Regions from separate parts of the Sporosarcina sp. G11-34 genome, predicted to be linked through region 2. Evidence: riboswitches for the same ligand, from Rfam matches in the RefSeq annotation. Region 2 holds a riboswitch; the other holds the start of a gene.
What was found. A riboswitch is a leader RNA that binds a small molecule or an ion and turns the genes downstream of it on or off. The one in region 2 is predicted to bind S-adenosylmethionine.
Positions count from the first base shown of each region.

Region 1: linked by a shared signal. The riboswitch ahead of KSU66_RS02340 (LLM class flavin-dependent oxidoreductase) and the one ahead of KSU66_RS18650 (methionine ABC transporter ATP-binding protein) in region 2 are both predicted to bind S-adenosylmethionine.

Region 1 covers NZ_JAHNZW010000002.1:41,153-49,358, forward strand. The annotation lists gene KSU66_RS02335 (hypothetical protein) at 155-301, opposite strand; SAM riboswitch class I at 729-829, shown strand; SAM riboswitch class I at 957-1,065, shown strand; gene KSU66_RS02340 (LLM class flavin-dependent oxidoreductase) at 1,288-2,667, shown strand; gene KSU66_RS02345 (alpha/beta hydrolase) at 3,038-4,000, shown strand; gene KSU66_RS02350 (hypothetical protein) at 4,233-4,673, shown strand; gene KSU66_RS02355 (hypothetical protein) at 4,726-5,166, shown strand; gene KSU66_RS02360 (DUF1569 domain-containing protein) at 5,802-6,251, opposite strand; gene KSU66_RS02365 (hypothetical protein) at 6,683-6,874, opposite strand; gene KSU66_RS02370 (TetR/AcrR family transcriptional regulator) at 6,997-7,602, opposite strand; gene KSU66_RS02375 (hypothetical protein) at 7,774-7,926, shown strand; gene KSU66_RS02380 (CoA-acylating methylmalonate-semialdehyde dehydrogenase) at 7,952-8,206, shown strand, end outside.
Region 2 covers NZ_JAHNZW010000017.1:44,299-52,504, reverse strand. The annotation lists gene KSU66_RS18680 (acetyl-CoA C-acetyltransferase) at 1-463, shown strand, start outside; gene KSU66_RS18675 (acyl-CoA dehydrogenase family protein) at 746-2,533, shown strand; gene KSU66_RS18670 (arsenate reductase family protein) at 2,860-3,216, shown strand; gene gcvH (glycine cleavage system protein GcvH) at 3,293-3,673, shown strand; gene KSU66_RS18660 (toprim domain-containing protein) at 3,753-4,094, shown strand; gene KSU66_RS18655 (thioredoxin family protein) at 4,109-4,408, shown strand; SAM riboswitch class I at 4,463-4,567, shown strand; gene KSU66_RS18650 (methionine ABC transporter ATP-binding protein) at 4,659-5,684, shown strand; gene KSU66_RS18645 (methionine ABC transporter permease) at 5,677-6,345, shown strand; gene KSU66_RS18640 (MetQ/NlpA family ABC transporter substrate-binding protein) at 6,395-7,246, shown strand; gene KSU66_RS18635 (dicarboxylate/amino acid:cation symporter) at 7,391-8,206, shown strand, end outside.

The sequences.
Region 1 (8,206 bases), on a different contig from region 2:
AAGTTTTTGATAACTCTCTTCATAATTAGCATAGCACAATAAGTTGACGAATGAAAGGGTGCGCTAAATTTCAGGTACCTTTCACTACTAGAAACAAATATAAATAATTTACACGAGAAAAATGCCCTGCATTTCTGCAAGGCATGGGGGAAAGTTATGAAGATGGTGGTTCACTGGTCGTACTATTTATAGTCGCTGAAGTATCGTAAGCAACTAGGGTAAAGCCAAGCTTATTTTCAAGTTCGTTAATTTCCTGAAGCTGTTCACTGTCAAGGCGTGCAAATTTATTACTTTCTGACATATCTCTCACCCTTTCTATTAAGGTTAGTGTATCCAGCATAAAAAGGAATATACAAAAAAGGATGCGGTTTTTGTTAAGGTAGTTTTCGCATATCAATCTTTTTCTAGATTAAGTTTCAGGTACCGAAGCGAAAGTACTCCGGTTAATTGGGGTTTTTTATTATTTTGGGGTAAGCGTAAAATAGGTGTGGATTATTTTACGCTTACGCTCAATTTAGCGAAACGAAAAAATAATGAGCATAATGAATAAAGTTTTCGTCTCCTTTTTACGTGACGGGTCCTATATAGGGGTGACCGTGTCGTTGACATGGGGGAATTAATTAAAAATACGAATAACTACTGACTAAGTCAAAGGTTTTAGAAATCCTCATTGACAATAGATTCCTTATAGTTTAAAGTAATAGTTAGTCAATTGAATATATTCTAAATTCTTATCGAGAGAGGTAGAGGGACTGGCCCTATGATACCTCGGCAACAGACTTTGTAGTACTGTGCTAATTCCAGCAAGCGAAAGCTTGGAAGATAAGAAGAGTAAAGAAATCGAATCATCGAATCTTTTAACCTCTTCTTATTTATGGAAGTGGTTTTTATTTTGTATAAATAAACCAATCTATTTTATTGGAAACAGAGTAGAATTTTATAAAAGAATAGCAACCCCCTTATTAAGAGAGGTAGAGGGACTGACCCGATGATGCCTCAGCAACCAGCAATATGTATTGCATGGTGCTAATTTCAGAAGAATACATTGTATTCTAAAGATGAGACTGGCGTGACGACAAATGCCCTTCTCTCATCTTATTTGGGAGAAGGGCATTTTGTTTGATAATGATAAAATGGGATAGTTATCGGATTAAAGCCAATTAAACAAATAGGTATAGTAAAGGCGGCGACCCCCATCGAATTTGTAGGGAGAGGGAGAGATTGATGTAAGTGAAAGTGTCATTGTTTCAAGCAACTTGTTTGAAAATTTAAGGGAGGTAATATGGAATGGGGAAAAAACGAATTTACTTAAATGCATTTGAAATGAATTGTGTAGGTCACCAATCGCCTGGTCTGTGGACACACCCAGAAGATCGGTCACATCAATATAAAGACAGTAAGTATTGGATTGAACTTGCAAAAGTTTTGGAGAAGGGTCGCTTTGATGCGATATTTCTTGCGGATGTATTAGGGACGTACGATGTTTATAAAGGATCAAGGGATGCCGCCGTTCGTCATGGAACGCAATCTCCAGTAAACGATCCTTTTCTTGTTGTTCCACTCATGTCAGCTGTGACAAAACATCTTGGTTTTGGGGTGACGGCTTCCGTTAGCCATGAACATCCATACACATTTGCAAGGAGAATATCGACACTTGATCATTTAACGGATGGCCGTGTAGGATGGAATATTGTGACTTCCTATTTGAAAAGCGCCGCCGTTAATATGGGGCTTGACGATCAAGTGGATCATGACGAACGCTATGATATTGCGAATGAATACTTAGAGGTTTGTTATAAGCTTTGGGAAGGCAGCTGGGAAGATGATGCCGTACAAGTAGATAAAGAGAACGGCATTTATGCCAATCCAGAAAAAGTGCATGACATTAACCATGAAGGAAAGTATTTCAAAGTGCCTGGAGCGCATTTAAGCGAACCATCGCCACAGCGCACGCCGGTTCTATTCCAAGCAGGTGCATCAACAAAAGGTCGTACCTTCGCAGCAAAAAATGCTGAACTTATTTTTATTGGTTCACCTACTCTGAATGCAGCGAAAACAACTGTGGAAAGAATGCGAAGCGATGCAATAAAAATCGGAAGAAATGCTGAAGAATTGAAAATCTTGACAATGGTGACGCCGATAGTAGGAAGAACGGAAGAAGAAGCATTGGAGAAATATGAAGATTATAAAAAGCATGTCAGCTACGAAGGGGCGCTTGCCTTATTTGGCGGATGGACAGGCGTTAATCTAGAGGGTTTAGATCCGAACTCTACATTGGAATATATTGAAAATAACGCAATTCGTTCGGCATTGGAAAACTACACAAAAAATGATCCTGAAAGACAATGGACAATCCGTGAAATTGCCGAATCAATCGGAATCGGCGGAATGGGAACGGCCATGGTCGGATCACCGGAACAAGTTGCTGATTTACTGGAAAAATGGGTGGATGAAGCCGGTGTAGATGGATTTAACTTGGCATATGCCGTTTCCCCGGGTACATTTAAAGACTTTGTTGAATTGGTCGTTCCTGTTTTACAAGAAAGAGGTCGCGTCCCCGTAGAATACGAAGGTACATCATTCCGTGACAACCTATTTGGCAAAGGAGATCAACTCCCAGCCCATCATGCAGGAAAACAATACCGTATCGCAAAGCAAACTGTTTAAAAAAGAAATGGGTCGATATGAAAGTAACAAACCCACAATATACTACTAGTACTTACTAGACAACTAGCGGCTCTCAATTTAGGGATTTCCTTAAAAGAGAGCTTTTTATTTTTTTATGAATTTAGAAAGAACTTCATTGTACGTTTCCTTTCTTTCTAAAATTGGAAAGTATCCGCACTTATCAAATACGACTACCTCTGCTTTGGAATAAAGATCAGGCGTAAATAATTATTGTAGTTAGCATAGAATATCGGACACTTACTAGCTGGTAATTTCATCTAACCGCGATCTTTTCTTTCATATTCCTTCGTTTTTCTACTATACTATTCATAGGCAGCATGTGTGCTGTAAGTTGGAAAAGTAAAGGGGAATGAGTACGATTCGAATCAATTGGAAGAGGTTACTTGTTCTTTTTGCTATTGTCTTTTTGGTAATCCAAATCGCCGGTAGCTTTATTTTATATGAGATGGCGGTCAAGCGGGGACCGAAAGAGTTCTTGCAAAACAATGCCGATTTGGAAGTGTCGGATCAGGCGATGGATTTGTTTTTGAATGGTGAATGGATCGACTGGGTAAATGATCAGGAATTTGAACGTCTTACGTTAACGTCACGCGACGGACTGGAATTGTCGGGCTACTATTTACCGGCAAACAAGCCGACAAATAAATTGGTTGTTTTAACGCACGGTTATTTAGGGCATGCGTTGCAGATGGGGCTATTTGGACAGCATTATTATGCCGATTTGGGCTACAATATTTTCATGCCTGATGCACGGGGGCATGGCAAGAGCGCGGGGAAATATTACGGGTTTGGCTGGCACGATCGTCTTGATTTGATTGACTGGACGCATCTGTTGGTGGAGAAGCTTGGGCCTAATACGGAAGTGGCTTACCATGGGTTATCGATGGGGGCGGCGACTGTTTTGATGGCTAGCGGGGAAGAATTACCTCGCCAAGTAAAAGCGATTATAGCGGACAGTCCGTATGAGTCTGTCTATCAATTATTCGAGTATCAAATGAACCGGATGTTTCATTTGCCGGCATTTCCGATGTTGGATAGCACCAGTCTGTTAACAAAAGTTAGGGCGGGTTATTCATTCAAGGAAGCGAGTGCGTTGAAAGAAGTGGAGAAGACGAATGTCCCGATCTTGTATATTCACGGGGAAAGCGATACATTTGTTCCGACGAAGTTGACAAAAGATTTGTATCGGCATACTTCAAGTGACGCAGAACTCCTTCTTGTCCCGGGTGCAAACCACGGTGAATCCATTGCATTGGCTGGAGATGAATATAAAATGACGGTAGATCGTTTTCTTGAGCGGTATATTGAGTAGCGTTAGGTGAATAACGACCCATATACAATACACTAATAGAAAAAGTAACCATCCTTTGCTAACTGGCTAGTAAATGGGATGGTTACTTTTTTTACACTCTTTTTTAATAGCGTATTGTAATAGAGAATGAAGTTCTAAACTAAAGGACTAGAGGTCTTTTGTACCTTTCATTTCACTATAACTATACTAGACTAGTATACGGATTAGAATATATTAATTAGGAGAATGTCTCATGAAAAAGATGAAAAAGAGTTGGCTAATGATGATTGCTTTTGCTTTACTCATTAGTGGAATTGCAGGTTTTGCCGCACCTAAGGAAGCAAAGGCGAATTGGTTATTCAAATATAAACACGGTTATTTTTCGAATTACGTAGAAACACCGGCTTATAGCGCGTCTGCTAGTGGTGCAAAGTCCGTCACTTTATATGCAGGCGAAATTCTCGCTAGTAGCACAGCGAAGGGATCATTCAAATTACATATACAGATTCAACCCGGCGGTAAGGGAGCTTGGAAGACAATTAAAACGATTAAGGCAAATAAAAACGGTAGGACCTATTTTGATTCACCGAAATTCTCGCCGAAAGATCGGTACAGATTCAAGCTAGTGAATGAAGGAACGAAAAACAGAGTGAACTATAACATGATGTGGGCACCCTTTTACTCTAGCAAATGATTTTTAGTTGCAGAAACAGGTATCAATTGGAAACTATTAGGGAGCGTGCAAAATGGAAAAGATGAAAAAGAGTTGGCTAATGATGATTGCGTTGGCTGTAATTATTACTGGTATCGCGGGTTTAGTTGCGCCTAAGGAAGCTGAGGCTTCTTGGCTTTATACAAACAGAAGCGGTTACTTTTCTAATTACGTAGAGACGCAAGATTATCAAGGGAAGTATAGTAGCAGTACAAAGTCAGTAGCTTTACTCTCCGGTTCCATTGTAGCGAATAGTTCAGCAACAGGATCCTTTTCACTTCACATACAAACCAAAGCATCCGGCGGTACTTGGAAAACAATCAAAACAATCAAAGTAAATAAAAACGGTACAACAAGATTTGAATCACCAAAATTCTCAACAAAGAGTGGATACAGGTTCAAGTTGGTAAATGAAGGAACAAAAAGTAGAGTAAATTATAAAATGTCTTGGATTCCATTCGGCTACGGAAATTGATAATTAGTTAATAGAAGGCGTTTCGTTGATTGGAGCGGAAAGCGTCCGCCCGAAGCGGAAATCAACTTTGTTCGTATTTCAACACTAAATCTTCTATTATGAAAATAACTCAATTATATAAACATATAAAAAAGATCAGCCTTCTATGTGAATTAATCCGTTCAGTTCAGTAGTACAAAACGCTAATTTAATGACGAAATAGACCGCTAATTCACATATAGAATAGTGGTCTTTTAAATGCCTTTATATCAACGTTTATAAGCAAATAGTGTTCGTTTTAGCAGTTCAATTAGCGGATGAATCGAATGACTTACAATAATTATTGTAAGATGATTTTTTCTTGTTAAAATTAATGTTAGTTAGATGGTTAATTTAATCGAGGTTAGAAATGTAAAAGTTGCCGGAATCAAATAAAAATAGGACCAGTTACAGTCTTTAAATAACATTATTCATTAAATAATTGCGCCCGTTTAAGGCAAAACAAAGGATTATAAAAAGACAAACTGTTGGTTGCTTCAAATAGTAATTGAGAATAAATCAAAGCATTGTTCATCTTTACGAAAGAGAATAGTAATTAGGCTTAGAGATACTTTCTTCAACTAACGATTCACATCGCTTCATTTTTTTTTCAATGTTTAAACTTCAAACTGTTTAAAATGATGATCAAGGTGCTTGTATATTCCTTTACCCCATTGCTCAGAAGTGAGTTTTCCGAAAAAAGGATGCGGATGAGTTGTGCACTTCTCTGGTCCGTTATTTTGGAATGTGATAATTTTTTGTTTTAGCTTTTCTTTTTCTGTGTCAAATTCTTTATCATCTGCAATCAAAATGGTTGGAATAGTAGACATATTATGGGGCAGTGTCTTGTCATTGTAAATGATTTGTTTTGCAAACCTCCCTACTATTATTCCTAACCAACTCCTTGGTGGAAAAGAATTTCCCATTGCAATGTCTTGGAAAGATGAACAATGCGCTAGCATTTGGGCAACATCCATTTTTCCCCACTTCGGTTGTGAATTTGGACTCAATTTGTCAATACGCTTTAAAACTTCTGCTGTATGCATTTGATTAAAAATATTTTTCATTAGTGCATATCCCCTTTATTTACAATGAGTCAACCTTCTTAACTTAGTTAGCCAGTTTGTTAAGTAGTCCGACTTTTTTATTCTGCTTTTATTATAGCAGGGTTGTCTTATAAATCCTTAAATTTCCGATAATTGGATTTCGATTTCTTGGACACTTGTCGATTTCAAGCGAATGAAAATAGCACCGCGATTAGCGGTGCTATTTGTTACTTAAATTTTGGCGAAACTATCGCCTGAAATCGTGTTAATTCTCGTGTTATTTGAAGCGTTTTTTTGTTTTTTGAACCAATCAACTGAACGGGTTACTATATGAATGGCTGATCTTTTCTTTATTTGTTTGAAGCATATCAATGTGTCGCCTAATTAAAATTAGGCCCGGCCCATTGAAAAAGGCGAGAGTCCATATAGCTCTCACCTTTCATATCTGGAAATTACGTGTTTCTGCTAGGTTGTTGTTTCTTGTGTTTTCCTTTAGAATCAAATGCAGCAGTAAGATCAGTGGAAAATTCTTCGTTTAATTTGTTGTTGGGGTTACTGTCATTATCGTTGATCTTATTGTCTTTGTAGAGTTCTAAACTGTTGTGAGTTCGTTCATTCATTGTCTTTTTGTTGTTTTTATTCAAGGACGTTCACCTCCCATAGACTAATGTGCGCAGTATAGAAGGTTTTATTCATAAAGAAAAAGGGAAGTTAACCACGTTGGTTTAACTTCCCTTTTGCGCTTTCAGTAATTCATGCACCAAAGTTATTTTTTTAAACCGTCTAACACTTTTGAAGTGAACTTTTGTATTTCTTCAACGGGATCTAACTTGTCTCCAAAAATGATCCAGTCGTAGATTGTGCCTCTCATACAACGTGTGATAAGCATCGAAATATCTTCTTCGGTTGGACCTTCCTTAAATTCTTCTGACTGGATCCCTTCTTTGACAAATGATTCGATGACTTTATACAAGTTTCGATCTGGGCTTGCCAAGTAGTGATTTTCATTAATCGTTAAAGAAAGTGCGCTCGAGTATACCGTGCGAATTAAATCTTTCCCCAACTCATCTCGCAAATAGGTCATTTGACCTCTGTAAAAAATCAGTATTTTTTCACTTGCACTGATGTCTTTTGGGATTTCGGGAACGAATGATAAGTAAAAATCATCAATGTCTTTAAACTTTTCTTGGAAGATATCATACTTCGAATTGAAATGAACATAAAATGCCCCTTTCGATACATTGCATGATGTGACGATTTCATCGACGGTTACATGGTCAAATCCTTTTTTATGAAAAAGTGCCAAAGCCGTTTCTAACAGATTCTTTTTAGTTTCTTGTGCTTTTATTTGCCGCGGTGTTAATTTTGACATATTTAGTCCTCCTTATTGTTGCTCTATAGATAGAGTACCATGCAAATTGAAAGAATTGAGTTTTCAATATACTTCTTGACTAATTAGAAAACATAATCTAGTATAAGGGTGACTAAGGTATTTGACTACGGTATGTGAAGTGGATGAACTAAATAGTGGCTTGCGAAAGAAATGGCTGATGAAAATAATGCGCCATTGCCGATTGGTGACGAGTTAATCGCGCTTTATGAAAAAGCAGTTGAAGAAGGGTACGGCGGGGAAGATATGTCTTCTGTTTATTTAATGATGAAGGATAAAAGCGAAAGTAAATTGATCAAGCAGTAACCAACACAAACTAGGAGGAATATAAATGACGTCAATTAAAAATGAAAATAAAGTAACGAATTTAAAGCACTTTATCGGTGGGGAAATGGTAGATGGTACAAGTGAACGGTTTGGGGATGTATTCAACCCTTCAACAGGTGAAGTAATTGCTCATGTGCCATTAGCGACGAAAGAAGAAGTGGATGAAACGGTTGCGCAAGCACAAGTAGCTTTTCCAGCATGGGGAAAGACATCTGTCGGACGACGAGTAGAAATCATTCACCGTTTCAGAAGTTTGTTA
Region 2 (8,206 bases):
TTCGGTAACGGCAGGTAACTCTTCACAAACATCTGATGGCGCCGGAGCAGTCCTAGTCATGGACCGTGAAGTTGCGTTAGCAGAAGGTCTAAAACCGATTGCAAAATTCCGTTCGTTCGCTGTTGGCGGAGTTCCACCTGAAATTATGGGTATCGGACCGATTGTAGCAATCCCTAAAGCACTTGAACTAGCGGGGCTTTCAATCGAAGACATCGATTTATGGGAATTAAACGAAGCATTTGCATCTCAATCGCTTCAAGTTATCCGTCATCTAGGTCTTGATATGAACCGTGTAAACGTTAACGGTGGAGCGATAGCATTAGGCCACCCACTGGGAGCGACAGGTTCTGTCTTAACAATACGCATGATGAATGAATTGAAACGCCAAAACAAACAATTCGGCGTCGTAACAATGTGCATCGGCGGCGGAATGGGCGCAGCAGGCGTATTCGAAATGCTCTAAAGAAAAGCACAAGGTGCCGTTTAGCCCCGACAAGCGCTGGAAGAATTACTGGAAAAGGCGTACTTTGCCTTTACCAGTAATTCTGAAGCGACTCGAGGGGCTGGCACCTGGAGCTAGACAAGAAGAAAAGCGCAAGGTGCCGTCCAGATGCGACAAGCATAAGACGGGTCAATGAAGTGGCGCCCTTTGCCACGTAATTGAACTGGCTTATGACTCGAGCATCTGGCACCCAAGGATTATTAAAAAAGAATAAAGCGGTTTAACTAAAAGGAGGAAAATAAAATGACTGAATTAAAAACGAATGATTTAATAAAAGGCGGAGCTTTTCTTATTGAGGATATTGAAGCGGATAGGATCTTCACACCAGAGGACTTTACCGATGAACATAAAATGATTGCTCGAACGACAGCAGATTATGTGGAAAACGAAGTTGTACCGGTTATTGATAACCTTGAAAACCATGAATTTGAGCATTCTGTAAAGCTACTGAAAAAGGCTGGGGACCTGGGTCTTCTTGGTGCAGATGTACCTGAAGAATATGGAGGACTTGGACTAGACGCTATATCTTCATCTCTTATTTCTGAAAATATGTCCCGTGCAGGTGGTTTTTCGATTACACACGGTGCACACGTTGGAATTGGAACATTGCCAATTGTACTATTCGGTAACGAAGAACAAAAGAAGAAGTATTTACCAAATTCCGTATCAGGTGATAAAATCTCCGCTTATGCTTTGACAGAGCCGGGTTCAGGATCTGATGCGTTGGGCGCAAGTGCTTCTGCGAAGTTAAATGAAGCAGGCACACATTACGTCCTAAATGGAGAAAAACAGTGGATTACAAATGCTGGATTCGCGGACGTATTTGTTGTATATGCAAAAGTTGATGGCGATAAATTCTCAACATTTATTGTTGAAAGAGATTACCCTGGTGTATCAGTTGGTGCAGAAGAAAAGAAAATGGGTATTAAATCATCTTCTACACGCACATTAATTTTGCAAGATGCACAAGTTCCAGTTGAAAACTTACTAGGCGAAGTTGGCCGTGGTCATGTGATTGCGTTTAACATTTTGAACATCGGTCGTTACAAGCTCGGAGTAGGTACTGTAGGTGGTTCAAAACGTGCGCTTCAATTAGCAATCGAGTATGCAAATGAGCGTAAGCAGTTTAAAACGGCAATTTCTTCATTCAACTTAACGAAAGAAAAAATTGCGACGATGGGCACACAGATTTATGCGGCAGAAAGCTTGATTTATAGAACAATCGGTTACTTCGAAGAACGTAACAGTGCAATGACACCTGAAGAACGTAAAGATGGTAAAGCGATTGCAGCATCAATTGCTGAATATGCAATTGAGTGTTCGATCAATAAAATTGCCGGTTCCGAATTACTAGACTTTGTTGCTGACGAAGCAGTTCAGCTACATGGTGGATATGGCTTTATGGCAGAGTATGAAGTTGAGCGTATTTACAGAGACTCGCGTATTAACCGTATATTCGAAGGAACAAACGAAATTAACCGTTTACTTGTGCCAGGAACATTTATGCGAAAAGCAATGAAAGGCGAATTGCCTTTACTTCAAGAAGCGCAAAAACTTCAAGAAGAACTACTCATGATGATGCCAGAAGAAATCGGTGACGAAGCCCTTGCACAAGAAAAAGTACTTGTGAAAAATGCGAAGAAAATTGGACTTCTAGTCGCAGGGCTCGCAGCACAACGCTTTGGATTAGAACTTGAAAAAGAACAAGAGGTTCTAGTTAATATTGCAGATATCGCAAGTAATGTTTTCGCAATGGAATCTGCATTACTTCGTACAGAAAAAGCAATTGCACGTAACGGGGTAGAAAAAGAACAACAGAAGATTCTATACACTGAAATCTACTGTCAAGAAGCGTTTGAAGCAATCGAAAAAGATGCGAAAGAAACACTACTTGCAGCAGTTGAAGGCGATAACCAACGCATGATGCTGTCAGCACTACGCAAGTTAACTCGTTCAACACCTTATAATGTTATTGCTAAGAAACGTGAAGCATCAGTAAAACTAATCGACCAAGCAAAATATATCGTTTAAGTATAGAGGCGCAACACCAAAGTCTTTACTTGATAGGAGTGGAGAGCGTCGACTCCAGCGGAATTAGCGAGACAGCCGAGACCCAGCAGGAGCGTAATTTGCGACGATGCGGCTTGGCGCTCGCCCGCGGAAAGCGTCCGCTCGTAACGGAAATCAGGGTGAATGAAGCGAATCGGACTTACAATGGCCTCATTAGCTCATTCTCAATCAGATATAGTAGGATTCAATATCCTGCAATATAAACAATCACCTAGAAGCCATTAATGGTTCTAGGTGATTTCTTTGCTATGTTTGCTATAATGAATAAAAATGGAGGTGTTACAGTTATGGAAATTACATATTACGGATACCCAAAATGCAGCACATGTAGGAACGCGAAAAAGTGGCTGGAAGCAAAGGAATTTAATTTCAAAGAAGTAAACATTGCAGAAACCCCGCCAACAGAATCAGAGTTGCGCGAAATAATAGCTACATCAGGATTGGAAATTAAAAAGTTTTTCAATACAAGTGGAAAAGTATACAGAGAGCTTAAATTGAAAGACAAACTACCGACAATGACCGAAGCAGAGAAAATCAGCTTGCTTTCATCAGACGGCATGTTAATAAAAAGACCGATTGTTCACGGAAATGGAAAAACAACGGTTGGATTTAAAGAAGAAGATTTTGAAAAAGTCTGGAAGTAAGACAACTACTCTTGTATTTACCTACGTGTTATGGCACTATTAGATTGAAAGAATATATAATCAGGGGGCTAGAATTATGAAAACACCAGTAGAGTTGAAATATTCAGAAGAGCACGAATGGGTTAAGGAAGAAGACGGTAACTACCGCATTGGAATTACGCACTTCGCACAATCTGAACTTGGCGATATTGTTTTCGTTGAACTTCCAGAAGTCGGAGATCAAATCAAGTCGAACGAGCCTTTCGGAAGCGTTGAATCAGTTAAAACAGTTTCTGAGCTCTATGCACCAATTAGCGGAAAAGTACTTGAAGTGAACGAAGAGCTAGAAGATAGCCCTGAATTCGTTAACGAATCTCCGTTTGGACAAGCTTGGATGATCGTTGTTGAACCATCTGACGTGTCTGAAATTGATACACTTATGACAGCTGAAGAATATGACAAAATGACAATCGAATAATTGTTGTAATGAGCGCCGGCGCTGTTTCGGCGTTTTTTACATTCCAAATGTAACGAACGCTAACCAAGGAGGACTCGTCGTGCCAGAACAAAGAGTGATAATTGTAGAAGGTAAATCAGATCGAAAGAGAATCTTAAGAATCCTGGCAGAACACGTGAAAGTAATTTGTACAAATGGTACCATTAGTTCGTATCAACTTGAAGAAATGCTCACACCCTATGAAGGATGGGAGATGTTTGTTTTTGTCGATGCCGATGAAGATGGTGAAAAACTAAGAAAATTATTCAAAAGGGAATACCCTTTGGCGATTCATATATATACTGAGAAAGTATACCGGGAAGTTGAGACGACACCTGATAGTGTTTTGGCGGCCGTCCTCTCAGCGGCACATATTGAGGTCCACTCTAAATTTTTGAAGTAAAGAAGGTTGAATTTATGGAAACATGGACACGAAAAGAATGGGAAACGGCTAGTATCAACTATGAAAAATCTTTGTATTATTTATATACCCCGATGTGCGGGACATGTGCAGTAGCATCTAAGATGATGACTGTTATTGATGCGATGAAGCCGGATTTACCTATTGGAAAAGCGGATTTGAATTATCTTGGGGACCTTGCGGTGGATTATGAAATTGAAAGTGTCCCGTGTCTGCTCATTATGAAAGATGGCGTGCTGCAGGAAAAAGTGTATGCGTTCCAATCAGTACCTGATCTTCTGATGAAAATAAATTGACATACTTTATAAGCCTATGGTAAGTTGTTACTAAGATTGAATTGAATATGTTAACTCTTATTGAGAGAGGCGGAGGGAAGTGCCCTATGAAGCCCGGCAACCATCACAATTGTGAAGTGGTGCCAAATCACCCACAGCGAATGCTATGGAAGATGAGAGATTGGACAAACGTAAATAACTAACTACTAACGTGAACCCTTTCTGCTCTTCTGCGGAAAGGTTTTTTTATTTTTATAGGAGTGGAAAATAGATGATTCGTTTAGCAAATGTAAAAAAACAATTTGGCCTTGGCGCAATAAGTATTGCAGCGGTAGATGATGTATCACTAGACATAACAAAGGGCGAAATATTTGGAGTCATCGGGTATAGTGGAGCCGGTAAAAGTACGTTAATCCGACTATTAAACGGTCTTGAGATGCCGACCTCCGGAACAATAGCGATTGGCGGTTTAGAAATTTCGTCGATGACCGGAAAAGAGTTAAGGGAAGCGCGCCAAAAAGTAACTATGATATTCCAACACTTCAACTTGCTTTGGTCGAGAACAGTGAAAGAAAATATTGCATTTCCGCTTGAAATTGCCAATGTACCGAAAAGTGAACGAGAACGAAAAGTGGCTGAACTTATAGAGATAGTAGGCTTAAGTGGTCGTGAAAACGCGTATCCATCGGAATTGTCGGGTGGACAAAAACAACGCGTAGGCATTGCTCGTGCGCTGGCAAACGATCCCGAAGTCTTATTATGTGATGAAGCAACCTCAGCGTTGGATCCAGAAACAACGGATTCTATTTTAGATTTACTGACGGGTATTAATGAACGACTCGGCTTAACAATTGTGCTCATTACGCATGAAATGCATGTCATTCGGAAGATTTGCCACCGGGTAGCGGTAATGGAAGCGGGTAAAGTTGTTGAGATGGGAAATGTTCTGGATGTATTCCAGTCACCGCAAGAACCAATTACGAAACGGTTTGTTTCTCAAATTACGGAACCTGTGGAAGCGAAACAGGCGATCACGCACATTATTGAAGAATATCCAAATGGTAAACTTATAAAGTTAGTGTTTGTAGGAGAACGAACGGAACAACCAGTACTTGCAAGCCTCATTCGTAAATTTGATGTTGAGATAAACATTGTGCAAGGAAATATATCACATACACATGGCGGCGCATACGGGACGCTTATTCTTCATTTAAATGGTGAAGCCCCGATTGTACAAGAAGCAATCCATTTTCTAAACGAAGAAGACGTACGAACAGAGGTGATCAGCAATGATTGAAAATCTATTTCCAAACGTCGATTGGGCTAAGATGTGGAATGCGACAGTAGAGACTATATATATGACGGCGATTTCGACTCTACTTACATTCATTATTGGGCTTGCCTTAGGCGTCTTATTATTTCTTTCAGGGCCAGGGCAATTATGGTCAAATAAGCTAATTAATACAATTTCAAATGCGTTTGTTAATATCTTTAGGTCGATTCCGTTTATTATTTTGATTATCTTGCTGATTCCATTCACTAAATTATTGTTCGGAACAGTGCGTGGTCCGGATGCGGCTCTGCCAGCGCTAATCATAGGTGCTGCCCCGTTCTATGCAAGAATGGTCTTAATCGCATTGCAAGAGATTGATAAGGGTGTTATTGAGGCGGCAAAATCAATGGGCGCAAAAACATCTACGATTATTTATAAGGTTTTATTACCAGAATCAATGCCAGCCCTTATTTCTGGAATAACCGTCACTTCAATCGCACTTGTGGGCTATACGGCGATGGCCGGAATTATAGGTGCAGGTGGTCTGGGTACGCTAGCATATATGGATGGATTCCAACGCAGTCGGGAAGACGTGACGATGGTCTCGACAATACTAATATTAATCATCGTTTTCATTGTTCAATTCTTTGGAGATATTGCAGTAAGAAAACTTGATAAACGATGAAAGTCAGGTAAACCTGCTTACATAAATTGATAAATAGGAGAGATGCTAAATGAAGAGGATATTACTAATCGCATTACTCGCGTTCGGTGCACTGGCACTTGTCGCATGCGGAGCAGCTGAAAAGGATAAGGAAGATACAGGTTCAGGCGATGCTAAAGAGAAAACAGAGGATGTTAAACTAGTTGTTGGCGCATCCAATACACCGCATGCCCTTATTTTAGAAGAGGCAAAACCGTTGTTAAAGGAAAAAGGAATTGACCTTGTTATTGAACAATACACAGAATTTATATTCCCCAACCAAGATTTAGAGTCCGGTACTCTTGACGCAAACTATTTTCAACACGCTCCTTATTTAAATGCACAAATTAAGGATCACGGCTATAAATTTGTGAATGCGGGAAGTATCCATATTGAACCAATTGGTGTGTATTCGAAAAAATATCAATCAATAGACGAATTGCCAGATGGCGCGGTTATTCTAATGAGTAACTCAATTACAGATCACGGGCGTATACTTGCAATGCTTGAAATAGAAGGACTTATTACACTTGATGAAAAAGTAGAGAAAACGGCTGCTGAAGTGAAAGACATCATTGAGAACCCAAAGAATCTTGTGTTTGAAGCAGATTACGATCCTGCCTTAATGCCAGAACTTTATAAGCAAGATGAAGGTGACGCGCTATTAATTAACTCGAACTTCGCGATTGATGCGGGATTAGACCCAATCAACGATTCGATTGTTCTCGAAGATACAGATTCACCTTATGCTAATATTATTACTGTAAGAGAAGGCGATGAAGATAACGCAGAAATTAAAACATTGCTTGCAGTCTTAAGATCTAAAGAGATTCAAGATTTCATATTAAAAGAGTGGGACGGTTCAATCGTTCCGGTTAAATAAATAAAGTAACCCCTCCGATTATATTATAATTGGTGGGGTTTTTACGTTTATAGGCTGAAAAATAAAGATGTTGTTCCAATAGCGAAAATATTGTGGTATTCTTAGCTCTTATATACATAAAAGTAATAAGAGGAGGACTATATTTTGAAGAAGTTGGGACTTATATGGCGTATTATTATTGCAATAGGGCTTGCCGTCATTCTTGGTTTACTTCTGCCGAACATTCCTGTAATTGGTGAGGCATTTACAAGTTGGTTTGTCAGTCTTGCCGCAACATTTAATATGATATTTGGTGGGTTTTTGAATTTTATCGTTCCACTAATTATCATCGCTTTCATCGCACCAGGAATTGCAAAGCTTGGTAAAGGATCCGGGAAACTTCTTGGAATAGCGGCATTAATTGCTTATGCCTCTACAATAGCAGCGGGTATTCTTGCTTACTTTACTGCGTCCACGTTATTGCCTAAGTTTATTGGCAGTGTTGGAGAAGGGAATATTGAAGATGCGGCTCGTGTGGCCGGAGAAGCATTTTTTGAACTTGAAATGACACCAATTATGGGTGTTATGTCTGCACTTCTACTAGCATTTTTATTTGGTATCGGGATGGCTTCTATTGGTAGTAAGTCATTGCTAGATGTATTTGAAGAATTTAATGTGTTAATTGAGAAAGTGATTACTTTCGTTATTATTCCGTTATTACCATTTCATATTTTCGGGATATTCCTTAACATGACATATACTGGAGAAGTCGCCAGGGTACTTTCTGTTTTTGCGGTTGTATTCGCGATGATTATTATTCTTCACCTTGTCATGCTTACAATACAATATACAGTTGCGGGTTCTGTTTCAAAACAAAGTCCATTATTCTTAATGAAAACGATGGCGCCGGCTTATTTTACAGCTCTTGGAACACAATCGTCTGCGGCAACTATTCCTGTTACATTAAGACAAGCACGTAAA